Regions from separate parts of the Gilliamella sp. B3464 genome, predicted to be linked through region 2. Evidence: riboswitches for the same ligand, from Rfam matches in the RefSeq annotation. Region 2 holds a riboswitch; the other holds the start of a gene.
The links. Region 2 has a riboswitch for thiamine pyrophosphate ahead of thiB (thiamine ABC transporter substrate binding subunit). Riboswitches for the same ligand answer to the same signal wherever they lie in the genome.
Positions count from the first base shown of each region.

Region 1: linked by a shared signal. The riboswitch ahead of thiM (hydroxyethylthiazole kinase) and the one ahead of thiB (thiamine ABC transporter substrate binding subunit) in region 2 are both predicted to bind thiamine pyrophosphate.

Region 1 is NZ_JAFNOQ010000001.1:279,531-294,728, forward strand. It holds gene J3U57_RS01200 (LysE family transporter) at 1-367, shown strand, start outside; gene gutQ (arabinose-5-phosphate isomerase GutQ) at 555-1,517, shown strand; gene aroK (shikimate kinase AroK) at 1,704-2,225, shown strand; gene J3U57_RS01215 (SPOR domain-containing protein) at 2,294-3,142, shown strand; gene J3U57_RS01220 (Dam family site-specific DNA-(adenine-N6)-methyltransferase) at 3,191-4,012, shown strand; gene rpe (ribulose-phosphate 3-epimerase) at 4,050-4,727, shown strand; gene J3U57_RS01230 (phosphoglycolate phosphatase) at 4,720-5,415, shown strand; gene trpS (tryptophan--tRNA ligase) at 5,455-6,450, shown strand; gene trkA (Trk system potassium transporter TrkA) at 6,527-7,930, shown strand; TPP riboswitch at 7,970-8,072, shown strand; gene thiM (hydroxyethylthiazole kinase) at 8,133-8,921, shown strand; gene thiE (thiamine phosphate synthase) at 8,931-9,572, shown strand; gene thiD (bifunctional hydroxymethylpyrimidine kinase/phosphomethylpyrimidine kinase) at 9,584-10,378, shown strand; gene J3U57_RS01260 (STY0301 family protein) at 10,498-11,004, opposite strand; gene J3U57_RS01265 (STY0301 family protein) at 11,128-11,631, opposite strand; gene J3U57_RS01270 (heavy-metal-associated domain-containing protein) at 11,950-12,153, opposite strand; gene J3U57_RS01275 (hypothetical protein) at 12,416-12,742, opposite strand; gene J3U57_RS01280 (hypothetical protein) at 13,184-14,149, opposite strand; gene J3U57_RS01285 (hypothetical protein) at 14,183-15,198, opposite strand, start outside.
Region 2 is NZ_JAFNOQ010000004.1:14,080-29,277, forward strand. It holds gene rluB (23S rRNA pseudouridine(2605) synthase RluB) at 1-809, shown strand, start outside; gene J3U57_RS05430 (hypothetical protein) at 1,338-1,499, shown strand; gene J3U57_RS05435 (hypothetical protein) at 1,704-2,744, shown strand; gene J3U57_RS05440 (amidohydrolase family protein) at 2,845-3,861, opposite strand; gene argS (arginine--tRNA ligase) at 4,412-6,145, opposite strand; gene J3U57_RS05450 (hypothetical protein) at 6,356-6,631, shown strand; gene J3U57_RS05455 (hypothetical protein) at 6,632-6,985, shown strand; TPP riboswitch at 7,029-7,137, shown strand; gene thiB (thiamine ABC transporter substrate binding subunit) at 7,177-8,175, shown strand; gene thiP (thiamine/thiamine pyrophosphate ABC transporter permease) at 8,193-9,758, shown strand; gene thiQ (thiamine ABC transporter ATP-binding protein ThiQ) at 9,745-10,449, shown strand; gene cptA (phosphoethanolamine transferase CptA) at 10,620-12,326, shown strand; gene dinB (DNA polymerase IV) at 12,408-13,463, shown strand; gene J3U57_RS05485 (6-phospho-beta-glucosidase) at 13,588-15,024, opposite strand; gene J3U57_RS05490 (glucose PTS transporter subunit IIA) at 15,038-15,198, opposite strand, start outside.

The sequences.
Region 1 (15,198 bases), on a different contig from region 2:
TGGCATTAAAGCATTACTTGCAAAAAAGACCAATACTACTTATGTCAGTCAACAATTAATTGACAAACAAATGTCCGCTAAATCCGCGTTTATACAAGGGTTGTTGTGTAACTTGCTTAATCCTAAAGCAACGTTATTTTTTCTAGCTATTTTTACCCAAGTATTAAATGCTAACTCGTCAACCACCGACAAATTGCTAGTTGCATTCATCATTTGGATAGAAGCCGTATTATGGTGGCCCTTTGTGGTTTTCATCTTTCAAACACAAGCAGTTCAACGACACTATTTTAAAATGCAATTAATTATCGATAAATTATTGGGGGTAATTTTAATCACATTGGGCATAAAAGTGGCTTTTGGGTTATAAATTATTATGTATTGATGTTTAAAGGCTTGAAATACCACAAATGCTTTAATGTCATACCTTTCTTTTTTGAATATTCAATCGTTAATTGATAAAATATCAGTAATCTGACTTTTTATAATCATCTTACGTTGTTATTACCGATTATAACTTCATTTTATTCATATTAAATGCGTTAGGCTTGTTGAAAATGGACAAATTATTACAATATGGTCGTGAGCTACTTGAATTAGAACTTTACGAAGCTCAAAAACTACCGAACCGACTCGGACAAGATTTTATTAAAGCTTGTCAGCTGATTTTAACAACAAAAGGCAAAGTTGTTGTGTCAGGTATTGGGAAATCTGGGCATATTGGTAAAAAAATTGCGGCTTCACTTGCCAGCACTGGTAGCCCAGCTTTTTTCATGCATCCTTCCGAAGCACTACATGGTGATCTAGGTATGGTGACCGAAAATGATGTTGTTATCTTAATTTCTTATTCTGGTCGGGCAAAAGAATTTAATTTTATTATCCCTATCCTTACAGCAATGAATGTGCCTATTATTGCAATTACAGGTGGGTTAGATTCACCATTAGCTAAATCTGCTCAGGCTGTGCTTGATATTTCAATTGAAAAAGAGGCCTGCCCTATGGGACTTGCACCGACTTCGAGTTCGACCAATACCTTATTAATGGGCGATGCGCTTGCTATAGCGGTTATGCGTGCTCGAGGTTTTAAAGAAGAAGATTTTGCACGCTCTCATCCTGCGGGGAGTTTAGGCGCTAAATTACTTAATCATGTTAAAGATGTTATGCGACAGGGCGATTCAATTCCAAAAGTACCACAAACAGCAACCGTATTGGATGCTATGTTAGAATTAAGCCGAACTGGCGTGGGTTTAGTTGCAATCTGCAAAAATAATAATAAAATTGTTGGCGTATTTACTGATGGGGATTTACGCCGTTTATTACTCAAAAATGGAACATTGCAAGACAGCATTACAGACGTGATGACCAGCCCAGGATATCAAATCCCCGAAAATTGGAAAGCAGTAGAGGCTTTAAAATCATTTAATGACCACAATATTACAGCTGCACCCGTTGTAAATACCGAAGGTGAATTAGTCGGTGCGTTAAATATTCATGATTTACACCAAGCAGGAATAAGCTAGAAAACTATTACAAATACTTATTGCAAAAAGGTACTATCTATTGAGATAATTACCGACCTAAATTTTTGTCGTTAGACGGAGATCCAAGAAAAGTTACACAGTTAATGAAGTAAATGATTCAATCAGTCATGAACATTAACATTGTGTTGTATATTTTAACCAAAATTAATAGATGATGAAACTACAATGGCAGAAAAGCGAAATATCTTTCTAATTGGCCCAATGGGGGCTGGAAAAAGCACTATAGGCCGACAAATTGCACAACAGTTGGGCATGGAATTTTTCGACTCAGATCAAGAGATTGAAAAACGTACTGGTGCTGATATTGCATGGATTTTTGATTTAGAGGGTGAAGACGGATTCAGAGCCAGAGAAGAAAAAGTTATTAATGAATTAACTGAAAAACAAGGTGTAGTATTAGCTACCGGCGGTGGTTCAGTATTATCAAAAGAGACCCGTAATCGATTATCAGCACGTGGCATTGTTGTTTATTTAGAAACAACTATTGAAAAACAAATGGCAAGGACGCAAAAAGACAAACGTCGTCCATTATTACAAGGTGGTAATACTCCAAGAGAACTTTATGAAGAATTAGCAGGTGAACGTGAACCTCTTTATGAAGAAATTGCGGATATTACTATTAAAACAGATGAACAAAGTGCCAAAGGTGTTGCGGGTTATATCATTGAAAAAATAGAGCAAATTTAAGCCATTTATTTAAATAATAATGGTTAGTCATAAAGCATTAAACCTTTTGGATAGGTTAAGGAGCAAGTATGCGTGTAGATAGAGATGACCGTTATATAACAGAACAACCTAGTAAGGACGCTAAGCCCTCGTTGACATTGCCAAGTTTTTTACAAGATTTTCCAAGAAAAAAATTAATTATTCTTGGTTTGGCAATCGTTATTATTCTGTTATTACTTAGTTTAATTATCTTTCGATCTTCTTCACGTAAAAATGAGCCGACGCTTGTAACGCCTCCTGAAGTGAATAGTGTAAGTTCAGCTGATGCCAATACTACGCCTGTCACTGACGGACTAAACAGTCCAGCGACAAATGCAATGCCAACAGAAAGTGCTGGTATTGCAACCCAGACACCAACTGAAAATGCGTTAAATCAAACAAATACGCAACAACAACTGGATATTCCTAGCGATACAGGTAGCGACTTAGCGAACACATATACGCCAACTGCTCCTTCAGTTAATCGTGATATAACAACGTCAACAAATAGAACGACAACAATTAATGACATTAACGGTAGAACCCATGTTTCACACCAAACAGATAGTCATAATCGAAAATCAACTAATAGAAAAGACGAAAAAACCAATACCGCTAAAAATGCCAAGATAGGAAACGATCGTTATACAATTCAGCTTAGTGCTTCTAAATCGGCTGAAGGTCTAAGAAAACTTGTAAAACAAAATAATATTACTGATTATCATATTTATGAAACTAAACATAAAAATGGTACGTGGTTCATTTTAATCAAAGGCAATTATTCATCAAGAGATGAAGCTCATAAAGCGATGAAATCTTTACCAGCAGCACTCCAAAAAGATAAACCATGGGTTAAATCTGGAGCCGCTATTAACAAAGAAAAAATTGCAAACAACTAAAGGATATCGTTCATTTATCCGACTACAAAGAAAAACTAGGAGTAACCGTTGAAAAAGCAACGAGCCTTTTTAAAATGGGCAGGAGGAAAATATGAGCTTGTGGACACAATTAGGCGATATCTCCCTGAAGGCGATCAATTAATTGAACCTTTTGTTGGTGCTGGATCAGTATTTTTAAATACACATTATAAAAGCTATATTTTAGCTGACATCAATCATGATCTGATTGCATTATTTAACTTGTTAAAATCCAGCCCAGATCAATTTATTAATGATCTTAAATTATTATTTACTCATCAGAACAACCAGTCTGATGCCTTTTATCAACTGCGTGATGTATTTAATCATAGTAAAGATCAATATATACGTTCACTATTATTTGTTTATTTAAATCGACATGGTTACAACGGCTTATGCCGTTATAATAATAGTGGTTTTTTTAATGTACCATTTGGTCGTTACAAAACTATCTATTTTCCAGAAAGAGAACTCTATTTTTTTGCTAAAAAAGCTCAAAATGCCCAATTTATTTGTGCTCCTTATTATGAAGTAATGAAAAAAGCTAAACAAAATTCCGTAATTTATTGTGACCCTCCTTACCTTTCAGCGGGTGATTCGGCGGGTTTTACAGCCTATTATTCGAATAATTTTGGCTTTGAAGAACATAAAAAGTTATCGCAACTTGCTGAAAATATCGCCTATCAAAATGATATTCCGGTTCTTGTATCTAATCATGATACTTCTTATACAAGAAGCTTATATAAAAAAGCACGTCATCTTTATCGGGCCGAAATGCGTCGTTCGATTAGCTGTGCTGGTGAAGGGCGAAAAAAAATTGACGAGATTTTAGCACTATATCAAAAATCTTAAACGACAGGGATGAGCTTTTAGCACAAGAGGTTTTATCATGAAAGAATTTATTATAGCCCCATCAATATTATCTGCTGACTTTGCTCGGCTTGGTGAGGATACTCAAAAAGTACTTGATGCAGGAGCAGATGTTGTTCATTTTGATGTAATGGACAATCACTTTGTTCCCAATCTTACCATGGGCAGTATGTTTTGTAAGGCTCTGCGCGATTTTGGTATAACAGCACCGATAGATGTCCATTTAATGGTTACCCCTGTTGAGGAGCTGATTATTTCATTTGCCAAAGCAGGTGCAACGAATATTTCTATTCATCCAGAAGCGACTATCCACTTAGATCGTTCTTTACAATTAATCAAAGATCATGGCTGCACAGCGGGTATTGTGCTTAATCCTGCTACACCTTTAAACTACTTAGATTATGTGATGGATAAAGTCGATATTATTTTAGTAATGGGCGTAAATCCTGGTTTTGGTGGGCAATCATTTATTCCATCAACATTGAAAAAACTACAACAAGTAAGAGAGCGTATTAATCAATCTAAACAAAATATTCGTTTAGAAATTGATGGTGGTGTAAAAGTTGATAACATTGCCGAAATTGCTAAAGCTGGTGCAGATATGTTTGTTGCAGGTTCAGCAATATTTAGTCAACCAGATTATAAAACAGTGATTGATGCAATGCGTAAAGCGCTATCAGGAGTGAATCATGCCTAAACTCGACGATATTCAAGCCATCGCCTTTGATCTGGATGGAACACTAGTGGATAGTGTTCCTGGACTTGCGCTTGCAGCCAAGCATATGCTTGCCGATTTAAAATTAAATACGATAACCAATGAACAGGTTAAAAACTTTGTAGGTAATGGCATTGATGTGATGTTAGAACGCATATTTAAAGCTATCAATGTCCAACCTTCCAATGAAATGTTTTCACAAGCCAAGGCACTCTTTAATCGACATTATGATAAGGTTATGGATGTAGAAACTAAGTTATTTCCACACGTCAAACAAACCTTAAAAGCATTACATGACAACCACTATCCACTTGCTTTAGTCACCAATAAACCTGCACAATTTTTGCCTGATTTACTGACTTCTTTAGGAATAAAAGAATACTTTTCGTTAGTCTTAGGGGGTGGTGATGTGATCAAATTAAAACCTCATCCAGCTGGACTTTATCAAGTGATGGCGACCTTTGGTCTATTTAGTGATCAATTATTATTTGTGGGTGATTCTCAAAATGACATTATGGCAGCTAAAAATGCACATTGCCCTACTGTAGCATTAAGCTATGGTTATAATTATGGAATATCGATTGCAACAAGTGATCCCGATTTCTTATTTGATGATTTTAAAGATATATTAACGTTATTACCTCATCCCAAAGCTGATGCAAAAAAATAATTAGCAAAAAACAGAGCATAAATAAATTAGGAATAAATTATGAGTAAACCGATTGTATTTAGTGGTGCACAACCTTCAGGAGAACTAACACTTGGCAACTATTTAGGTGCTTTAAAAAATTGGGTTGCGCTACAAAACGAATATGACTGCATTTACTGTATTGTCAATCAACATGCGATAACCGTAAGACAAGATCCACAAAAATTACGCAAAGCAACGCTAGATACAATGGCATTATATTTGGCATGCGGAATTGATCCACAAAAGAGCACTATATTTGTACAATCTCATGTTCCTGCCCATGCAGAATTAGGCTGGGCGTTAAACTGCTATACCTATTTTGGTGAACTTAGCCGCATGACGCAATTTAAGGATAAATCATCACGTCATTCAGAAAACATCAACGCAGGTCTATTTGATTATCCTGTACTTATGGCTGCTGATATTTTGCTATATCAAGCCAATTTAGTACCGGTTGGCGATGATCAGAAACAACACCTTGAGCTAACACGTGATATTGCTATGCGATTTAATGCACTTTATGGTGATGTTTTTACTGTACCAGAGCCATTTATTGCTAAAGTTGGTGCAAGAGTGATGTCATTACAAGAACCAACCAAAAAAATGTCTAAATCTGATGAAAACCGCAATAACGTGATCGGCCTACTTGAAAATCCAAAAGATGTGGAGAAAAAGATCAAACGTGCGATGACCGATTCTGACGAGCCACCAGTAGTTCGCTATGACTTAAAAAATAAAGTCGGCGTTTCTAATTTATTAGATATTTTAACTGGCGTTACAGGTAAACCGGTAGCAGAGCTTGAAAAAGAGTTTGAAGGAAAGATGTATGGTCATTTGAAAACGGAAGTAGCAACGCAAGTGATCGATATGTTAACAACATTACAAGCCCGTTATCATGAGTATCGCAACGATGAAAATTATCTATTTTCTATTATGCGTGAAGGCGCTGAAAAAGCGCGCGCTAAAGCCGAGCCGACCTTGAAAAAAGTATACGATGTAATCGGTTTTGTTTAATAGCGAGTCGAATAAATAGCGCAAATAAAGGGTAAACTTAAACAATATTAATTGACATAAGTACGCTTATCACAAGATGGCAAGCGTAGTAAAGTCATTTAACGATGATAGGTCTGTTATGAAGATTATTATTCTAGGTGCAGGACAAACCGGCAGCGCATTAGCTGAGTATCTGGTTACCGAAAAACAAAACGATGTTACTGTCGTTGATGAAGATCATGACAAACTGCAATCACTACAAGAACGCTTTGATTTACAAGTTATTTTAGGAAAATCTTCATACCCTCAGGTATTAGAAAGCGCCGGTGCCGAATCCGCTGATATGCTTGTTGCTGTAACCAATTCTGATGAAGTTAACATGATGGCCTGTCAAATTGGTCATGTCATGTTTAAAATACCGCAAAAAGTTGCCCGTATTCGAGCACCTGAATATAACGACGAAAAATATCCCTTCTTTAACAAAGATTGTATTAATATTGACCACATCATCGCACCCGAAAATTTAATCACTAATCATGTCAGCCGGTTAGTACAATATCCAGGCGCTTTACAATTTGCCTCTTTTTATGATAATCGTGTCTGTCTGGTTGCAGTCACTGCTTATTATGGCGGTGCATTAGTGGGCAGTGAATTATCTGAACTAAAAGAGCATTTACCGCATGTAGAAGCTCGAGTGGTTGCGATATATCGAAAAAATCGTTTTATTCGCCCAATCGGTTCAACCTTAATTGAAGCGGGTGATATGGTCTATTTTATTACCCCTCCGGTGAACATAAAAGCCGTAACAAGTGAATTACAACGCTTAGAAAAGCCCTATAAACGTATCATTATTAGTGGCGGAGGCGGTGTTGCTGTCGCTCTAGCCAAACGCTTAGAAAACGATTATCAAGTAAAGTTAATTGAACGTAATGCTCAACGAGCTGAGTTTATTGCTGAACAGTTGGTCAATACAACCGTATTACATGGCGAATCTTCAGACCAAGAACTCCTCTCACAAGAACAGGTAGAATTAACCGATCTCTTTATCGCTGTCACCAGTGATGATGAATCTAACATTATGTCATCAATGCTGGCTAAACGAATGGGCGCTAAAAAAGTGATTGTTTTGATTCAACGGCAAGCTTACCTAGAATTGATCAATGATAGTGTGATTGATATTGCTATTTCACCACAGCATGCCACAATCTCTGAGCTTTTAAGCCATGTAAGACAAACGGGTATCGTCAAAGTCGTTTCACTCAGACAAGGGGAATCCGAAATTATTGAAGTTGTGGCGAAAGGCAATAGTGATACATCAAAACTTGTTGGTAAAAATATCAATGGATTAAAATTACCTTCAGCTGCAACAATTGGTGCAGTAGTACGAGGTGAAGATGTGATTATTGTTAATACTGATTTAACTATTGAAGATAATGACCACTTAATCATCTTTTTACCTGATAGAAAAGCCATAACCGATATTGAAAGATTATTACAATAATCTTGTTTAAAACTGATACTCAGTTCATAATACACAAATTGTTTTGACTCGGGGTGTTTTTTGTTTGATACAAAAAACTGAGATTTTACCCGTTGAACCTGATCTGGATTATACCAGCGTAGGGAAGTCTAAGCCGTTAACCTTCTGATTGGCAAATTCTTCCTAACCTGTTATAAGTTGTATTAATCGTTAAGGAAAGAATATGTCAGAGATAAAAACCTTTCAGGCTGAGCACGCCACACCATTTATTCACCTTGTTAAGCAGCAACGCCCATTAGTGCATTGCATCACCAATGAGGTCGTGCAAAATTTTACCGCCAATATCTTACTGGCAATTGGTGCATCGCCAGCGATGATTATTGCCAAACAAGAAGTGAAATCATTTGTCGATATTGCCAATAGCTTATTAATTAATATTGGAACACTGCATAGCAATATTGCTGAAAGTATGCTGTTAGCTGCCGAACAAGCCCAACAAAGCCGAACACGCTGGGTGCTTGATCCGGTTGCCGTTGGACCTGCCTTAGCTTATCGCACTGATATCGCTCAACAATTATTAAAATACCAACCTACAGCGATTCGGGGTAATGCCTCTGAAATTTTAGCGCTAAATGGCGAACATTCTTCTTCTAAAGGTACCGATAGCCAAGATTCGACAACGGTTGCATTAACGGCAGCTCAACAATTGGCTCGTCGTTATCAAACCATTGTCGCCATGACAGGCGATATTGACTATATCACTGACGGCGAGAACACCTATCGCATTGCGGGTGGAGATATTGCATTAACGTCTGTTACCGGTACAGGTTGTTCATTATCCGCGATGGTTGCTGCGTTTATTGCTTGTGGTGCTGATAGTTTAGCTGCCACAGCCAGTGCTTGTTATATGATGAAAAAAGCTGGTGAGCGAGCCAATAAACAGCAAGGACTAGGCAGTTTTGCTGTGTCGCTTATCGATCAGCTTTCACTTTTTGTTGATGGTTCAAAATAGGGCAAGCAGATGAAAAAACAACTCGATTTAACCCTCTATTTAGTGCTCGATCCGCAATTGTGTGGCGGTATTCAAGGTATGCTTAATACCACCAAAATTGCCATCGAAAATGGTGTAACTACCGTACAATTAAGATCAGAACAAGAACTATCAGGTAAAGATTGGTATCATGCAGCTATGCAGCTCAAACACCTTTTAAAAGACACACCAGTACCGCTACTTATTAATGATCATGTCGATATCGCATTAGCGATAGACGCTGACGGCGTACATATTGGACAGCGTGATCTACCTGTTGCCGTTACTCGTCAATTAATCGGTGCAAATAAATGGCTCGGCTTTTCTGTTAGTAATCAACAACAACTTGATGCCGTTGAATGGCAATTGGTTGATTATTTGGGTATTGGGCCAATCTTCCCAACTTCAACCAAAAAAGATGCGGCCTCCGCCATAGGTACTGCACAATTAGCTGAACTTGTGAAACTCAAACAGTGTCCTGCGGTTGCCATTGGCGGAATTGGTTTATCCAATGTCACTGAGGTCATAAAAACTGGTATTGAAGGTGTCGCAGTAGTATCCGCTATTTGTGGTCAAGCAGATATTGCTAATGCCAGTCAATCGCTACTGACCAAAATTCAACAAGCAAGATAGGAAATCAAAGAATGACAACAGTTGCATTAACCATTGCCGGCTCCGATCCTAGCGGTGGCGCGGGTATACAAGCAGATTTGAAAACCTTTTCGGCGTTAGGTGCTTATGGCATGTCAGTGATCACCGCATTAACCGCACAAAGCACGCAAGGCGTCGATGCTGTTTTACCTGTCTCGCCTGAATTTGTAGAAGCCCAATTTAATACTCTGTATCAGGATATCAATATTGATAGTGTAAAAATGGGCATGTTAATGAATAAAGAGATTGTGACAGTGGTTCATCATCTCTTAAAAAAACATCCGATTGCCAACATCGTACTTGATACTGTCATGGTGGCTAAAGGCGGTCATCCACTACTGAAATCTGATGCGGTGAATGCAATCCGTGAATTACTCTTACCATTAGCCACCGTTATCACCCCGAATCTACCAGAAGCGGCTGCCCTGCTCGATTGTCAAGAAGCCCAAAATGAGGACGAAATGCAGGCACAAGGACATGCCTTGCTAAAATTAGGTTGTAAAGCGGTATTAATCAAAGGTGGGCATTTACTTAGTCAAGAAAGCCCAGATTATTTAATTACTCCAAACCAAACAATTAGAATGGTATCGCCTCGTATCCAAACTAAAAATACGCATGGTACAGGATGCACTTTATCAGCTGCAATTACCGCATTATTACCGCAACACAGCTTGCCAGATGCCATTCAACAAGCAAAGAACTACTTACAAGGTGCAATTAGTCATGCCGATGATTTATCGATTGGCAAAGGAATTGGTCCAACCCACCATTTTTATCAATGGTGGTAAAAGCTAGCGAGCAAAATAATGGATTACTTGATGCTTGATTACCCGTTATTAGGGAAAATCATGACAGTTTGAGAGTTGAACGGGTGTGGGATTGCCAAGCTTTGCAATCCCACATAGGATTATTTAACATCTTCGGCTTTATTTGTACTGCAATAAAGTGTATTTTCATGAGATACGTTATTGCCGTATTTATCCTGAGAATAAAAAATCCAACAGCTTTTCATCGATGAGTCAATTTTTTGCACCAATTTAACCCTACTTCCAGAGTAGTCACAACGAACATAAAAGTTCTCATTAGGTTTAAATTGTTCAACCTCCCAGATAAACTGATATTTTTTAACGCCATTCTTTTTACTTAGCAAACGTTGATGGGGTCTTTGTATCGCCGCCGGATCGTCTAGATAAACATTAATACCCCAAAAGTCCTGTGAAAGGATAGTCTTATCGATATCAGAAGCATCAGCATATTTGCTCTTACCAATCAGGTCCCAACCTTCTGGCATGTTTACCATTTTTTCTCGAACATCGATCGATTTTGGGCAATCAATTTGGTAAGCATTGACGGTAAAAACCATTGCAAACCCGACAATGATTGTAACGATCGCATTTAACGTTTTTCCTTGCATATTGTTCATCCTTTTAAAATTTTTAGGCACATAATCAATTATTTTAGCCTAATTGAGTGAAAATCATGATGAAATAGAGTGTTAAACTAGGGGGATTGCAATGACTAGCGATCCCACATAACATTAATGATTATCACCCCTTTTATTGGTACTGCAATAAAGTGTGTGTTCACTATTTATCTCATTACCAAGCTCATCTAAAGAGACGTCAGTCCAGCAGCTTTTCATCGATGTATCAATCTTTTTTACTAATACAACCTCACTGTTATAATAGAAACATGAAGCATAATAACGATCAGTATCTTCAGGTCGTAAACTTACGTCCCATTCATTGCGATATTTCTTAAAACCTTTCTTGTTATTCAGCACATAATCCTCAGATTTTTGTACCACTAAAGGCTCTCCCAAAAAAACACCTACACCGGTAGATTTATGTGAAATGTTTTTCACGAAACCACTATTCCAAAATTCTTCCCTATCAGCTGCCCCCCATCCGTCTGACATGTTTTCAACTTTTTCTTTAACATCAATCGATTTTGGACAATCAATTTGGTAAGCATTGACGGTAAAAACCATTGCAAACCCAACAATGATTGTAACGATCGCATTTAACGTTTTTCCTTGCATATTGATTATCCTTTTAAGCATTGCAGGTAAATAACATTTTGAAATATTGAATATTTACGGCAATTATGGCGAAAATATCGACTTAGTCAAGTAGATTTAATCATTGATAATTGCATCTATCATTATCATGATTTTGAGTGGGGTTTTATTGAGATTGCTTTAAGTGAAATACATTGCAACCATGAATAGTCAACAAAAATATAGCAGAAAACAAAAAAGGGATTTTAGCGAAAATCCCCTTTTAATTTGACTTAATATTTTGCCACATGCTACACAGTAAAATCACCGGATAGTTATCTACCATTAAACTGATTAAAATTAATATGAAATACCCACAAACTCATAACCGGCTTCATTGACTGCTGCAATTGCTGCTTCTTGCGAAATGCTACCCCCCTCAATATCAACTTCATGTTTGGCTAAATCAACCGTCACCTTAGCTTTGGGATCGATATCATTAATCGCCTTAGTAATTGCTTTAACACAATGCTGACAAGTCATATTATCGACTATTAATTTCATGATAGACCTCTCTAATCAATCTGATAAAATCTACTATTAAATAAAAATTCATTTAACATCATTTAAATGTTACACAAAGAACCATTCATTCTTTTAAATAATTGTTTTCGGTTGTACCTATATAGCATTATATATAACTAATTTTTAATAAATTCAAGCTGAGTTTTATTAATAACTTTGTATAGCTAAAGAAGGCAATATTTTTTATTATTTAATGTAACTTTATCAAAGAAAAGAACATAATCAATATCTTGCTCTAGAGTCATAGTTTTACCACGAATACAAAGAGAGTAACGTTCATACCAGACGGTTGACCATAAACGCCAATTTTTATTATTTGACCAGCAGGTAAGTAAATTTGATTAGCTTTATTTTTGCCTTTCACCTTTACGTTCATTCCCAAATTTTTTACTTTTGGTCTATTTGTTGTTTTACCTTCAGTATATAGATAACCCAAATTAGGTTTTATTACATCAAAATTGATAATACTAAAATAATACCAACTATCATAATCCCCTACAAGCATAACCCTTGCCCTTGGTTCATTAGCACTTGGCTCTACATATTGGATAACTTTTTTATAGTCCATAAGGCTACAACCAGTTAATTAAATTAGTATAATTAAAAGAAAAATTTGACTAAATAGTTTTTCATAAATCATCCAACTTATACAGTAATCGCATTACACGCATACTAGATTATTTCTATTCTATACAAAGTTATTATAATTACGTTTCTTCTAGTTAGAATCTAATGTTAATACAACAAACTATCCTTGTTATATTGATAATATTCACCTCTTTTGAGCATTAAATCTTATATTTCAAATACAGCCCAGTTTAATTTATACAGTGAAAATTATGGCAATAATTAGAATAATTATCGATTTCAATATAAAAGTTCTATAATAGAACTATTTGTTTGATTATATTATCTTTTAGCTAATCTTTATTTCAATATATGCACTAATAGTTATTACTCAATCTGACAATACTCTATGACAAAGGTAACTAAATTTGAGCAAGAATTATTATTCGGTAAGCATTGCTGGCGTAAATGCTGCAATTTTTAGTTCTCCACTTGGTTCATCAATAAAATACTCTTGATAGTCTTCTTTTACTTTAGATACATAGGCAGGAACAAAAACTATACCTTGTGATATATAGCTGGCAACTAAATAATGCTTTAACTGTTCGATTCCATCCTTGACTCTATGCTGATATTCTATTTGTGGTCGTTTGAGCTCAATAATCAAATGGCTATTACCTTTTTTAAGTAGCATATCAAAATGGAACCGCCCTAAACTATGGCTTAGTGGATAATCAGTTAAAACCTCAACTTCTGGATCGGCTGCTGAAATAAATCCAGCAAACCGACCCTGAAGCTCAAACTCTTTAAGTGTTACGCATTCTTCAAACTCTTCTTTAAGCTCCATAGAAAATAATTTTAGAAGCTCAATCACTTGTTGCATAAAACTAAGTGAGCCATAAATATTACTATCACCAAAGAGACCTTTTGCCCGCTTTTCAGTTTTTGCTTTCTCAATGTCGAAATATTGCTTTTCGAGCATTTGATCTAACAATATATTGAAAAAAGCTGAAACACTTACAATAGCTAAAAGGGCTTCTTGCGATGAAAAAAACAACTGGTAATTATGAGTAGATTTGTTCCTCCACTCAGTTCTATAAGTAGTAAAATGAGCTAATACTCTATCCTTTAGCAAACTATTAGAGCTAAAATATTTTTCAATTTGAAAAGGTGATTTATTGGATGGATCTTCCCCTGTCAAAATACGATATGCTTCTTTTAATGCCCCCTCAAAAGCTTGATTAGTTCGATAAATGACATCTGTATACAAATGCTCACCATTACTTTTACCTAGCTCAAAATGACTTTCTGATATTTCGATATGATGAACAACAGCATCTAAACCAAGCTCTGACGGCGTACCTCTAAAATAATTTGTTTTTGATTTAATTAATTTTAATAAGTCCATAGTATCTAAATATTAGTCAGCACAACAAATATCCTATTTTTTATTTAATTGCATTAACTTTTTGAGATTTCTTTTTGCCGTATGATCATCACCTAAAGTAAGTACCCCAAGCACATCACAACCACCAGCTTCATTAAATTTCTTATTTATCGCTGTAAACAAGTTAAACAAAAAAGTATTATTGATTAGTGGTTTTTCACCGTTTTCCATTTTAGCTAATAGTCGACTTGCATTCATACGCCCATCACCCTGATCAACTATATAATTCATTTTTAATAGTAGGCTACTGACTAACTCTGAGCTCAATGCAGGTATTATTTTCTCTAAAATAAGAGCTTTATCATTTTTAATATTCTCACATTGATAACAATTTAATAAAGCATCAAAAATTAACTCATTTTTTTCTAATTTCAATGAAATCTTTTCATTGCCACTGCTATCTAGCTGACTGATTTTAATTTCACTAACGTACCCATAATTTGGGTACCACATTCCACTATTTATGGGTTCATCTGTAAACTGAATTTCAAGTTTTAATGGAGTTATTAAAGATAAAAAACAATCATTTAATAATACGGAGCCAGATGTTTTTGTTAAATAATCAATTTTTGCTTTTCTTCCGTTATCAATAAACTCATCCACAGTTTGAATGATCCAAAACAGGAGATTGTTTTGTTGTATTCTTGATGCAAATAACAATGGTAGGTTAAATTTATGAGCAAAATTCAGATAATTTTCAAACATAGTATTAGAAATTTTCTTTGTTTCTATACTATTAGATGTTTTCACCTCAACAAAGCATTTAAACTCTTTTCCTTTAGGTAACTTAAAACTTGCCATATAATCAGGAATTTTAAGTTCAGGATTATTAACTGACGATTGCCCTAAAGGCACCAAGCTAGTACAAGAGCCCATAAGAAAACATAGTAATGCAAACTCGTCTTCTAGAAAATAGCCATTTAATCGTCTTCTACACTCATCCTCGCCCATTGAACCTGAGTATAAAGAAATATACTCATCAAACTCTTCTTCAGAAGATGAAGCAATGC
Region 2 (15,198 bases):
AAGCAATGATCGCCGCAGGTCAAATTAGTGTTGATGGTAAAATTGCAACATTAGGTGATCGCGTTGATATTAATACTAATCCTAAAATTCGTATTAACGGTCATCTAGTACAACTTCGGAGTAAAGAAAAAGAAATCTGTCGTGTACTTGCCTACTATAAACCAGAAGGTGAGATTTGTTCCCGTAACGATCCTCAAGGTCGAGCAACCGTGTTTGAACGTTTGCCTCGTTTGAAAAATGCTAGATGGGTGAATATCGGTCGGCTTGATATTAATACTTCGGGATTGCTACTATTTACTACAGATGGTGAACTTGCCAATCGGTTAATGCATCCCAGACATGAAATTGAGCGAGAATATGCGGTTCGGGTTTTTGGTAATGTGACCGATCAACAAATTAGTCAACTGCGCAAAGGTATACAACTTGAAGATGGTCCTGCATCATTTAAATCGATCAAAGCGCAAGGTGGTGATGGTCTTAATCAATGGTTTAATGTGGTCATTACCGAAGGCCGTAATCGAGAAGTTCGTAGAATGTGGGAAGCCATAGATGTACAAGTAAGTCGATTGTTGCGTATTCGTTATGGTAACATCACGCTACCTAAAGGTTTATCACGTGGTACATGGATGGAGTTAAGCCTTGATTCAGTCAATTATTTACGCGAAATTGTTGGTTTACCTGCCGAAATTAAAAGTTTTACTGTAAATTCTACTTTGGGTAAGTCTAATGTTCGGCCTAAGCGAGTCAAACTGAATAACTTATCTCGATCCTCGCGCCAAGCGACAGCAAAAAAGCCGACTCGTAAATAGAATCTGTCCTCCTAATGAATTCGATATTATTGGGAGGATACTTTCAACAACGCTATCTCATCTTTTCAAAATTAAATTTAATTTAGATTTTTGCTCATGACTATAGCAAAAAAAGTTAATAAATCGCCAAAAATTTTTTATAAACTTTGTTACGCTGATTAATACTGAGTTAATTAGTGATAAAAAAACAAACGATTGTCATCTGCAATGGACTGATAATTTAACTAAAATTTTTGAAAGGAAATATGATGCGGTTAACTATAGCAATTTTTTAATTTTTCTTTTAACAGCCTGTTATACTCGTACTGGTGACGATGCATATAAAGAAGGAAAATATTTAGAAAGTATTAGTTTATTAGCCACCGGTATTGAAGAGAAAGGTGAACGTAAATTTGATAAAGATAGTGCTAAAAAAAACTACATTCTTTAGTTAGTAATATTACAGCACATTATGAAACAAGTTTAGCTAATACCGCAACCACAGATTATCAGACTTGCATTGATATCTATCAAAGCTTGCTCAGAATCATGTTAAACGATTGTTTCTCTAGTCAAACAGTAACTTCCTTTGTTGATAAATACACTATTGAGCAGTTAGAACAAACCATTGCTAAACAATATTATGAATATGGTAAATCAATTACCGGTACCGACAGCCAAAGTTATGTAATGAAACTAAAGAAACATTAGAAATGAGATCGGATTTAGCTAATAAAATAATAGATCAGGCGCTATCGCAACGAGTAACAATTAAATCCCTACAAATATGAATTGAGGCAGGGATTTTAAATTCAAAATAAATGGATATTTTTTTTAGTTTTAACTATATAATTTTTTATGTAACTAATTAGAATAATGTAAATCATTTTCAATGATTAAAGATAGGTTTAACAAATGGAAGTAAAAATTATAAGGAATTTAGTTGTTGTTTTGTTAATGTTTTGGTTAGCGAGTTGTAGCCATACACGCACTTATGAAGAAGCATATAATGAAGGATACTATCTTCAAAGTATTAATATATTAGCACTCAATATTGAACAAAAAGGTATAGCTAAATTCAAGCAAGAAGATGCTGAGCATTTGCGCAATTTGGTTAATCGCGTGATGGTTAAATATGAAGCAGACTTAGCTGATAGCGCGGCTAACGATTACGAAGACAAAATTTCCACTTATAATAAATTAATGGAAATGCATGATCGCTTAAGTAATCAATTTTATAGTAATGAATTAACGTTTTTTTTAAATGCATATAGTCGTTTGGACATAAATGAAAATTTATTTAAATGCTATGTTATCAAGGCTAATTCAATAGTAGCGACAGATATTGAAGGATATAAGGCTAAAGTCGATTTATATCATAATGCGCTTGAATTGAAACCTTCCAGAGATGTCCAAAAATTATATGATATTAATAATAATAAATACATTATGTTAGTGATAGAAAATCTTTATCAAAAAGCTAAAGAGTATGCTGATTATCATAATTATGAAGATGCAAGAAAAACATTAGAACAAGCCAAAAAGCTTTATTATTCCGTAAAAATAAAAAAATATAAAGATATCGATAAATTAATAGATGATTATTGGGATAAGGAGCAAGCCTTGTTTGAGCGACAACTAATTCGTGAACAACAAGAAAAAGAACAAAAGAGAATAGCAAATAGAGATAAAACAAAGGTATACTGTGCAGATACACAATGTGAAAATGCTGTAAATTATGCGACACATTATAGTTCAGATATTGTATTTGTTCGTAATGAAAGTGAAGCCGATGCTAAAGTCTCCTTTCAAAAGCAAACTGATGGTACATTAAATGTATATTGTGATACAGATAGATGTAAAGAGAAGGTAAAAAGAGAAGTTAGAAATAATAATGTTAATTTTGTCAGATATGAAAATGAAGCTGATGTCACTATAAAAGATAAAAAATATTAAGTTTGATTAATCGATAGTAGTAGCTATATAACGATCCCACAATAGATTAAAAACTGTGGGATTTTTTATTGGTCAAATTTTATTGTGTTTCATTCAATTATTATTCAATTCCTAATACCATTCGTCCGTTTTTGGTAGCGACATTTACCACATTGTCTAAATCGGTATACCGGCATCCTGTAACGAGTAGTTTAAGCTCTTCCCACATGTTGCCTGTTGAAAATGGTAACATATAATCACTGACATTATCGGTACCAATCGCAACAGGAATACCTGCAGCGGCAAGTTCATCAACAGGAGTAAGAGAATTACGAGTAGGACCTTGTTCTTCACGGCGAGGGCTATCGATCCATGCGAATGGGCAAGCGATGACCATCATTTTCGCTTCTTTCATTTTTTTATAGAGTTTTTGACGATATTCCAAACTATGCGCAGTAATTGAAATACTATGAATTGCTACTACGCGTCCGTGCATGCCATGTTCCAAAGTTTTATCGGTGAGTTGTTCGGTTTCAATCTCGTCTGAGGAGTTAAATTGATCAACATGAACATGGACCATTTTGCCTAATGATTTTCCTGTTTGCATCAATACATCAAGATGTTTTAGCCCCATTCCTTCACCATGATCACGTTCATCACGACGTGGTAATCCACCAATGATATCAACTAAATCTGCACCTTTATCAAACCAGTAACGTGCTTCTTTATCAATAACACCTTTAAGGGTTTGATTGACTAATTTTATGATAATGTCATTTTTATAAGTTTCACGGGCTCTTAGTGCGCCTTTGATTGCTCGCTCTTCTGCAATTGGATCGATATCGACAAATGATCCCATGGCACTGACCCCTTGTTCGATCATTCGCTCAACCGCCATGCTGAAATGGCGGTAATAATCGTCTTCACTCATCGATGCTTTGACTTTATCTAACGTATCCCATTTTTCAATTAGAGTCTGCTTTTGATAAACATCAAAACTGTCAACAGTGATCGTAAAAGCACGATCGGCATGCATATGTGAATTAACCCAACCGCCATTTTGTTTAATTTTATTCATTAAATATGCTTTTAAACTTTGATCTCGACTGGTTAATAACATCTTTTTATTATCGGTCATAATGTGCCTCTACGATTCAATTGAGCTAAATTAGATAAAATAATAGATAAAAAAAATCCCCCTAAGATGGAGGATTAACAATAAATCAACAATGTTGTTTAGGACTGTTGATTTATATTTTGTCATGGTCAACTACTCTTGGTTGCTTAAATAATTTGAAAGAATTCTAACTAAACTATTTTTAATATCAAGTGCCGTCCTTATAAAAATATGTAAATAAATGAAAAGGTTAAAGTATTATTTTTTAGATTTTTATCCCAAATTCAAGCTTCTATATAAAATTTAATTTTGGTATTACAGGATTTTTAATCAATAACTACCTATTTTATATCAATAATCTATTGTCCAAAAATCGAGACCAACAAAAGTATTATGCGATTTATTGTCAATCTCGAAAAGTGTAGTATTGCTTTGTTTAACACTAAAGAGCATATGGATGAATTGGATTTTTAGCGTTCTTTAATATATCAGCGTGTAAAAATTTTAAAAGAATTTATGTGTTTTAATGAAAAAACCACCGATGATGAATTTTATCGGTGGTATGCTAATGTTACATTTTTTCGACAGTTTTGATTCCTAACATATCAAGACCGATTTTAAGGGTTTTAGCGGTTAACGAAGCCAATTTTAAGCGGCTTTGTTTCAAGTTTTCGTTTTCCGCCGTTAAAATAGGGCAATTTTCATAGAAACTAGAAAATAGGGTAGCGATATCGTATAAATAGGCGCAAAGTACATGTGGTGTGCCTTCTGCGGCAACGTTTGATACAGTTTCATCAAATTGTATTAATCGAATCGCTAATGCTCGCTCTTTATCCGTACCTAAATTAATAGTGCCGCTTAAGCTGTCTTCGCTGATATTTGATTTTCTAAATACAGAAAGCACGCGCGTATAAGCATATTGTAAATAAGGGGCCGTATTTCCCTCAAATGACAACATATTATCCCAATCAAACACATAATCGGTGGTACGATTTTTGGAAAGATCAGCATATTTGACCGCACCTATTGCTACAGCGTCAACCACTTGGGCAAGCTCAGTATCGGTTAAGTCTGGATTTTTATTTCGAATTAAAGTAGTCGCTCGTTCTGTCGCTTCATCAAGCAGATCGTTTAATTTAACGGTGTCACCAGAACGCGTCTTAAACGGCTTGCCATCTTTACCTAACATCATACCAAACATGTGATGCTCAAGTTTTAAGGATTCTGGTACATATTTCGCTTTATGCACGATATCCCAAACTTGTTCTAAATGTTGATGTTGACGTGAATCGGTATAATATAAAATACGTTCAGCATGAAGTGTTTCATAACGATATTTAACACAGGCAATGTCGGTTGTTGCATAAAGATAGCCACCATCACGTTTTTGGATGATAACGCCCATGGGTTCGCCTTCTTTATTTTTATATTCATCTAAAAATACAACGATTGCACCGTCACTTTCAACCGCTAATTTTTTCTGTTTTAGATCGGCAACAATGCCTGGTAGCATGCTGTTATAGATGCTTTCGCCCATTGTATCTTCAATCGATAATGTGACATTAAGGCGTTTATATGTGGCAATATTTTGCGTCATGGTGATATCAACCAATTTTCGCCACATTTCACGGCAATATTTGTCACCACCTTGAAGTTTTACTACATAATTACGGGCTTTTTCGGCAAAGGCTTCGTCTTCATCGTAATGTTTTTTAGCTGCGCGATAGAACGATTCTAAATCTGAAAGCTCCATGTCGTTGGCATGTTCATTTTCCATTTTTTCAAGATAGGCAATTAACATCCCAAATTGGGTTCCCCAATCTCCAACATGGTTGGCACGGATAACATTATGACCAAGAAAGCTTAATACTCGTACACTGGCATCACCAATAATGGTTGAGCGTAGATGACCGACGTGCATCTCTTTAGCAACATTGGGTGCCGAGTAATCAACCACAATAGTTTGAGGTTTGGCGGGTAAAGTAATATTGAGTTTATCACTACTTAGCGCGACTTCGTTTTGTTCAGCAATCCAACTATTTTTTAAGAAGATATTAATAAAACCCGGCCCAGCGATTTCCACTTTATCGGCAATATCATCAATATCAAGATGTTGTAAAACTTTTTCAGCTAATGCGCGTGGTGGCATTCCCAATTTTTTAGCAGTAGACATGATACCATTTGCTTGATAATCACCAAATTGAACTTTAGCGGATTGCTTGATTAAAGCGTCACAGTTTTTATCAGCACCGGCCATAATCATTGCTTGGGAAACACGTTGTGTTAATAGTTGTTGAATATTCACACTGAACCTAATCAATTAAAATAAAATGCCCAATATAATACTGATAAATTGATAAATTGTCACTGTGGGATTAGTTAAGGACAAGTAAATAGCTAATTTTTTTATAAACAAAAATTTTTTAATTTAAGGGTGATAGATAAACTTAACTATAAAATAGAAAAAAATAAAAAGAAAACATGTGCCAAAATTTATTTAACTAACTGATTGTCAATGCTTTTTGTCTTTTCAACTTTGGCATTTGCCCAAGACCATAACAATCAGCAAGAGCTCAAACTACCGATAACCTCCTCACAATTGATAAAATACTATAAATCAAATAATCATGGTGAAAATGTCCTTTTGGATAAGTATGCAAAACTCACTTGCCCTTTAAATGAGCAAGAGATTGATTTCCCGATCCAAAATACGTCCTATGAATTTATTCCCTTTCATGAAGGAATTCGTTATTACGAAGTAGGTGGTTTTATGCGGAATAATTGTCTTTAAGTGATTATTTATAATTGGTATGGGATATCTGATACCCCATTACTCAATATTCAACTAACTAGTTATGATGAACAAGGTAAATTGCTTGATGCGGTGCTTTTGGATAGTCAATATTCTTATGAGGATGTGAGTTGTTTTATTGAATTTTCGGTCAATAAGGATTTAACGATAAACCTAAAACATTATGTGACTGACTATTATGATGATGAACATGAACATGAATATGGTGATGAAGCTGGACTAATAAAAGATCCTAAACCGGAATTTTGTAAAGGAGAGCAGTATAAGATCAACACTGGTAAGTTTAAGTTAATTTATTCTAAAATGGCAAAGAAGTTTGAATGGCAACAGTGAGTAACAACTATTTACAATTAAGCCTTCACCGACTACACTAATGCTGTTCTCAACGGGGTGCCCTAATGGGCTGAGAGTGTTAGTTGTGTTAACATAACCCGTCGAACCTGAACTGGATCATGCCAGCGGAGGGATTTGAGTTATTATATCTGCTCAAACCTTTTGTCTTTTTCTTGCTATTTGGAGGCAAAATGTTTCGTCAATTGTTGTTATCAACTGTTCTATTTATATCATTGTTTTGGTCGCATTTTTCTGGCGCACAGCAACCGACTTTAACAATATATAGCTATAATTCGTTTATGTCGGAGTGGGGGCCTGGAGAAGCTATCAAACAGGGTTTTGAAGCTCAATGTCATTGTCAGCTAGAAGTAATTACGTTAGGTGATGGTGTTTCAATTTTAAATCGTATTCAGCTTGAAGGTGATAAAACCAATGCTGATGTTGTTTTAGGGTTGGATAATAATCTACTTGAGCAAGCAAAATTAACGAATATTTTTATTCCACATCAGATCGACAAACCCGATAATCTCTATACTGACTGGTGGGATAATGAGTTTATGCCATATGACTTCGGTTATTTTGCCTTTATTTATAATAAACAGAAGATAAAAAATCCACCGCGATCTATGCAACAGTTAGTTGACAATAAAGATCATTGGAAAATCATTTATCAAGATCCTAGAACTAGCACGCCTGGATTAGGTTTGCTGCTGTGGGTTAAAAAAGTTTATGGTGATGATGCTGCGCAAGCATGGCAAAAAATAGCTAAAAATACCGTAACAGTAACAAAAGGTTGGAGCGAATCTTACGGCATGTTTTTGAAAAATGAAGCAGATTTAGTATTAAGTTACAGCACTTCCCCTGTTGCACATATAATTTCTGATAACGATCATCGTTTTGCTGCCGCCATTTTTGATGAGGGGCATTATCGTCAAGTTGAAGTGGCTGCCATTGTAAAATATACACAACAACCAGAGTTAGCTCGCCAATTTTTACATTATTTATTAACACCCGAGATTCAACGTCAATTTGCTGAAAAAAATGTCATGTATCCAATTATAAAAACCGATTTGCCAGCAGCTTATCAACAGATTGATACAGTGAAAAAAGCCCTTGAATTTGATGCAAAGCAAGTTGAATTAAATCAGAAATCGTGGGTGCGTGAATGGCAAGTTGCTGTCAGTAAATAATGTCATCGGAACGAATATTGAAATTTCAATCCTTAATTCCAGGTATCAGTGCTGTTGGTTTGATTTTGCTCATATTAGGCACGGCACTTATTGCGCTTTGGGGATTTGCAATTCGAACCGATAATATAAGCATCTATTTTGATCATTATTTACTGCATATTATTTGGGTAACAGTTTTGCAAGCTGGTTTATCAACTTGTTTAGCCATCATATTGGCAGTATTGATGGCGAAAGCATTAGCTATGGTAGACTTTCCATGTCAAGGATTACTCATCAAAATAATGCCGGTTACCTTTATTTTACCGACTTTAGTTGTGGTTACTGGTTTGCTTTCAGTGTATGGTCAGCATGGTATCGTTTCGTTAATTTTTCAATTTTTGAATCTACCAATTGAATTATCAATTTATGGTTTGAAAGGTATATTATTAGCCCATGTGTTTTTAAATTTTCCTTATGCTTGTTGTTTGTTTTATCAATCCTTAAAAAGTGTTCCTATCGAACAAAAACAGTTAGCTGCTCAGTTAAATTTTTCTGCTTTTACTTTTTTTAAGTTAGTTGAATGGCCATTATTGCGTCGACAAATCTTACCAATGGCAGCACTGATTTTTATGTTATGTTTTTCAAGTTTTGCAATCGTGTTAGCTCTTGGCGGCGGGCCAAAATATACCACTATTGAGGTAGCAATATATCAGTCGATCCGTGATTTTGATCTTATACAAGCCGTGTTACTTTCTTTTTTGCAACTAATTTGTTGTATTGGTTTTCTTATCATCATGCAAAGAATAAATCGAATCAAAAAAATGCATATTCGATTTGTTCATCAAACTTATCAAGTTCCGATTCCTTACTATTTATCATTGATCAGTTATGTCATCATTTTGATTGGGAGTTTATTTATTTTATTACCGTTGGTTACAATATTGATTGAAGGTATTTATTTTTTCAAATTTGCGTTATTAACAGCGGCACTTTTAAAAGCACTGCTTACCTCAATTATCATTGCAGTAGGTTCTGCTTTTATTGCAATGTTTCTTGCATTATTGTTACTTTGGACCAATAGCCGATTATTGATTAATCAACAAATTAAATGGAGCAATCGTTTAATGTTAATTGGTTCATTAATTTTGGCCATTCCAAGTATGGTTTTAGCTTCAGGGCTTTTCTTATTATTATTTCAATATGCCAACAATATAATTATTATTTCAATATTAGTGATGTTGTGTAACGCACTGATGGCGTTACCTTTTTTACTAAAAAATCTTTCAATCCCCATGTATGAAGTGAGTTTACGTTATTGGCAACTTTGCCAATCGCTTAATATTCAAGGTTTAACACATTTTTACTTGATTGAATTTAAGGCATTAAAAAAGTTGATGGTAATGAGTTTTGCTTTTGCTGTTATTTTGTCATTTGGTGATTTTGGTGTTATTGCTTTGTTTGGTGGGCAAGCTTTAACCACCTTACCTTATTATTTATATGAGCAAATATCACACTATCATTATCAAGAAGGTACTGTGACGGCTGCAATTTTATTGATGTTATCTTTTAGCTTAATGGTTGTGATGGATTATGATCGAACTTAATCAAGTAAATTATCATTACGATAATTTTAATATGCATTTTGAAATTAATATTGCAGCAAAAGAGCACGTCGTGATTGTTGGACCAAGTGGTGCAGGTAAAAGTACTTTATTGAGTTTAATCGCTGGGTTTATTTTTCCAAATTCAGGCACAATTAAACTTAATCATCAAAATATGACAAAAATTGCGCCGGGCAAACGTCCTGTGTCGATGTTATTTCAACACAATAATTTATTTAGTCACTTAACAGTTCAACAAAACATCGCTTTAGGAATTAAACCATCATTAAAACTTACACAAGCTGAGCAAAATACAATCGCTAATATTCTTGAACAAGTCGGGTTGGCTGGATTTTCAGAGCGTTATCCAGAACAATTATCAGGAGGGCAACGTCAACGAGTAGCGCTGGCTCGTTGTTTGATACAACATCGTCCAATTTTATTGTTGGATGAGCCTTTTTCAGCCCTTGATCAAGCTTTACGTCAAGAAATGTTATCGTTAGTTAATCAAATTTGTCATCAGTATGATTTAACGCTAATGATGGTATCGCATTATCTAGATGAATCATTGAACTATTTCTCGCGTTGTTTAGTGGTAGAAGATGGACAGATTATTTTTAATGAACGGCCTGCGCAATTAATGCAACCACAGTATAGTGCTGTTGCAAAATTGTTAGGTATAAAAATTGACTAATATAATAATAATGTTAATTTAGTGATAACTTGATCAATTATATATTAAGTTTTTTTATTTTAGTAACTAGGGTTGTTATTAATTATTAACTTTAATAAATACCTTAAGGTTTTATTAATCTCGAAAAGATAACTTATAAAACTTAATTATTCCTTGTTGAAAAAAAAGTTATGCAAAAATTTAACCAGTCTGCAAAATTTAGTTGGTCAAATCTTATTTTTATCATTCTATTTTTTTGCTATTTTTCTTGTGCTTTACAACTTTATATAGCCTTATCTGGACACTCCAACTTTATTGGTTTGCGCGATGCAATAATTTATAGTTTGATTTGGCTAATTCCTGTTTTATTTTTTCCTAATTATACCCGTAAAATCACCGCTGTTTATGGAATAATTGTTGGTGGCCTGTCTTTGATTTCAATTGGATATTTTGTCATTTACCGACAAGAATTTTCACAGAGTGTATTTTTTGTCATGGCGGAATCAAACTTCAATGAATCACATGAATTTATTCAACAATATTTAAGTTGGAAATTGGTGGTTATCCTTGTTGTTTATATTTTAATTGCAATTTATTTATGGAAAAAAGTCAAACCTGTTTATGTTAAAAATGGTACCAAGTGGATAGTATCTATGCTAATTGCTATTTACGCGATAATGCCGTTAGTAATTAGCTTAACTGTCAAAAAAAACACCTTTGAAGAGGCGTATAAACATTTATTAACACGTATGGAAACCACAGTACCTTGGCAATTACTCAATAGTTACATAGCTTATCGTTCGCAATTATCTAGCATGGAAGATATCTTAAATCACTTGCAAACCTTACCAAAGTTAGAAAATTTAACCGATGCTAATGGTGATACGCCAAGAACGTTAGTGCTAATTATTGGTGAATCCACCACTCGTAATCGCATGGGGATTTATGGTTATGGACGCGATACGACGCCTCAAATTGAACAATTTAAAAAGGATAATCCAGATTTACTCGTATTTAATGATGTTGTATCTTCAAGACCGTACACCATTGAAATTCTACAACAAGCGTTAACCTTTGCTGATGAGCGGCATCCTGATTTATATTTGAAAACTCCCTCACTAATTTACTTGATGAAACAAGCAGGTTATAAAACGTTTTGGATCACTAATCAACAGACAATGACAGAACGTAATACCATGTTAACTATGTTTTCAAAACAGGCTGATGAGCAGTTTTTTATGAATAATGATCGCAATCAAAGTTCAAGGCAGTATGATGAGTCAGTTTTTCCGCCTTTTAAATCTGTGTTAGCCGATCCAGCAGAAAAGAAATTCATTGTTATTCATCTGCTTGGTACACATATGAAATATGAGTTTCGCTATCCAAAAGATGGCGAACATGACCGTTTTCGCGATAAAACTGGCATTGCTCATTCTTTAGATGACGATAAGTTAGATGTTTATAATAGTTATGATAATGCGGTCAGTTATAATGATTATGTCACAACAACCTTGTTTAAAATGTTTAAACAAAGCCACGAAAATGGTTTTATCTTGTATTTTTCTGATCATGGTGAAGATGTTTACCAAACTCCACCTCATGATGTATTAGGTCGTAATGAAAAAGCACCAACGAAAACCATGTACACCGTACCATTTATGCTTTGGCAATCACCGCAGTGGCGGGCAACGCATCCTAATAATTATCAAAATTATGTTGATCGTAAATACAGTACCCAAGATTTGATTCATACTTGGTCTGATTTAGCTGGACTGAGTTATAACTTATATGAACCGCAAAAAAGTATTGTTAATCCTAACTTTCATCAATCAACTCGGTGGATAGGCGATCCTTATGATAAAAATGGATTGATCGATTTTGATAAATTATCACACTAATTTATTGTCCGTTTGCACGAGTACTTAAGGTATGATATTGTATATTTATACAGTTATATCTTAAGTACAATTAAACCCATTATGCGAAAAATTATTCATATTGATATGGATTGTTTTTATGCTGCAGTTGAAATGCGAGATAATCCTCGTTATCGTCATTTACCTATTGCAGTAGGCGGCGATCCTCGCAAACGAGGTGTTGTTGCAACAGCTAATTATTTAGCACGTCAATTTGGTGTACATAGTGCGATGTCAACAGCACAAGCGATAAAACTATGTCCTAATCTTAAAGTAATTCCTGGTAGACATGCAGTTTATAAAGAGGTATCAAATCAGATTCACCAAATATTTGCGCGTTATACTTCTGCAATTGAAACACTTTCGCTTGATGAAGCTTATTTAGATGTAACAGAGTGTAAACTTTGTTATGGTTCAGCAACGCTTATTGCCCAAGATATACGCCAAGCTATTTTTAATGAACTTGAATTAACAGCTTCAGCCGGTGTTGCACCTTTAAAATTTCTCGCAAAAATTGCATCAGATATGAATAAACCTAATGGTCAGTATGTCATTAGACCCGAACAAGTGAACAATTTTATTGCACAGTTACCACTTAATAAAATTCCCGGTGTAGGTAAAGTGACCGAAAAAAAACTGACTGAATTGGGCTTATTTACTTGTAACGATGTTGTTAATTACGATCTTACCAAGCTGCTTAATCAGTTTGGTAAATTTGGTCGAGTGTTATTTGAACGATGCCAAGGTATTGATGAACGCGAGGTCTGTAATGATCGACAACGTAAATCGGTAGGGGTTGAACGCACGTTAATCGATGATATTTATCAATGGGAAGCATGTTTAGACCAACTTGATCCCCTGTATGATGAATTAGAGAAAAGGTTAAGTAAAGTTAGAACAGATCTATCGATTGCAAGACAAGGCGTCAAATTCAAATTCGATGATTTTCAATTAACCACTCAAGAACACGTCTGGCCAAAATTAGATAAACAAGATTTAATTGCTCAAGCTTATAAAGTATGGCAAGAAAGGCGTAATAATCGAGGTGTCAGGTTAATTGGTTTTCATGTTACATTAATTGACCCACAATTGGATAAACAGTTAATTTTTAATTTTTGATGATTCTGAAAATGTTTGTTAGTCAATCATTGTGTTAGCTGACGGTTAACAATATAACGTGTCTATGAGGATTTTACCTGTAGTAATAAAATCCTCATTGTGTCTAATCAAGCAATAAACGGCACTATTTTAAATCAGCGCCGTTGGTGGCTATGACGTGTTTATACCATTGAAATGAATCTTTTTTATAGCGTTTCATTGTGCCGTTACCTTCATTATCACGATCGACATAAATCACGCCATAACGTTTTTTCATTTCACCCGTAGTGAAAGAAACCACATCAATAATTCCCCATGCGGTATAGCCCATCACGTCAACGCCATCATAGTCAATAGCTTTTAACATTGCTTTAATATGTGCGCCCAGATATTCAACGCGAGGTTTATCATGAATTTGATTATCATGTTCTAATTCATCAATTGCACCAAAACCATTTTCCACAATAAATAAAGGTAACTGATAGCGATCATATAAACGGTTAAGTGTATAGCGCAAACCTTCAGGATCTATTGGCCAGCCCCAGTCACTGCTTTTTATATAAGGGTTTTCAACTGCATTAGGTAGTGCACCATTGACGATATTATCACGGTTATCATTTTTAACATCAGCTTTTACGACAGTTGACATGTAGTAGCTAAAGCCGATGTAATCAACAGTACCTTGTTTTAAAAAAGCTAAATCTTCTTCAGTAATATCAAGTTTGTAGCCTTCGCGTTCAAACTCTTTTAATGCGTATGCTGGATAATAGCCACGAACATGTACATCAGGGAAAAAGAAGCGCTGATGCATCGCGATTTCTGAGGCCATCATATCTTCAGGATTACAAGAAAACGGATAAATAGGTACATGAGATACCATGCAACCAATTTGAAAATCTGGGTTAATTTTTTTGCCAGCAATCACAGCTTTAGCACTCGCTAACAGCTCATAGTGCGCAACTTGATAAAGCACTTCTTGAGGATTTTCGCCCGGTTTAACTTGAACACCTGAATTAGTCCAGAAAAAGATTGGATTACTGGTATCCATTTGGTTATTAATCTCGTTAAACGTCATCCAGTATTTGACTTTGTGTTTATAACGTTCAAAACAGGTAATAGCAAAACGCTCAAAAAACTCTACGGTTTTACGATTTCGGAATCCACCATAGTGACGGGCAATATGCAGTGGCATCTCGAAATGCGATAGGGTGATAACGGGTTCAATGCCATGGGCAATTAATTCATCGAATACCGCATCGTAGAATTTTAGTCCTTCTTCATTAGGCTCAAGTTCATCCCCTTTAGGATAAATTCTCGTCCATGCAATGGAAGTACGCAGACATTTTAGACCTAACTCTGCAAATAGCTTAATATCTTCTTTATAGTGATGATAAAAATCAATAGCAGTATGATTCGGATAAAATTTATCCGCTTCTATACCTTCAGTTATTTGTCTTGGAACACCATGGGCACCCGCTGTCATTACATCGACAACACTTGGGCCTTTGCCTCCTTCATTCCAACCGCCTTCAAATTGATGGGCAGCTAACGCTCCACCCCATAAAAATGTTTTTTGCTTCATAACTTTTTCCCTATTATTGCTTAATTTTAAATATGATATTTTTAGGTGTAACTTCTGTATTTTCCGTTGAAATAATTTGTTGATATTGATCGGTATTGACAATAATAATTGGTGTAATTAGTGGATATCCTGCTTGTTTGATCGCTTTTGGATCGAAACTAATTAACAAATCAC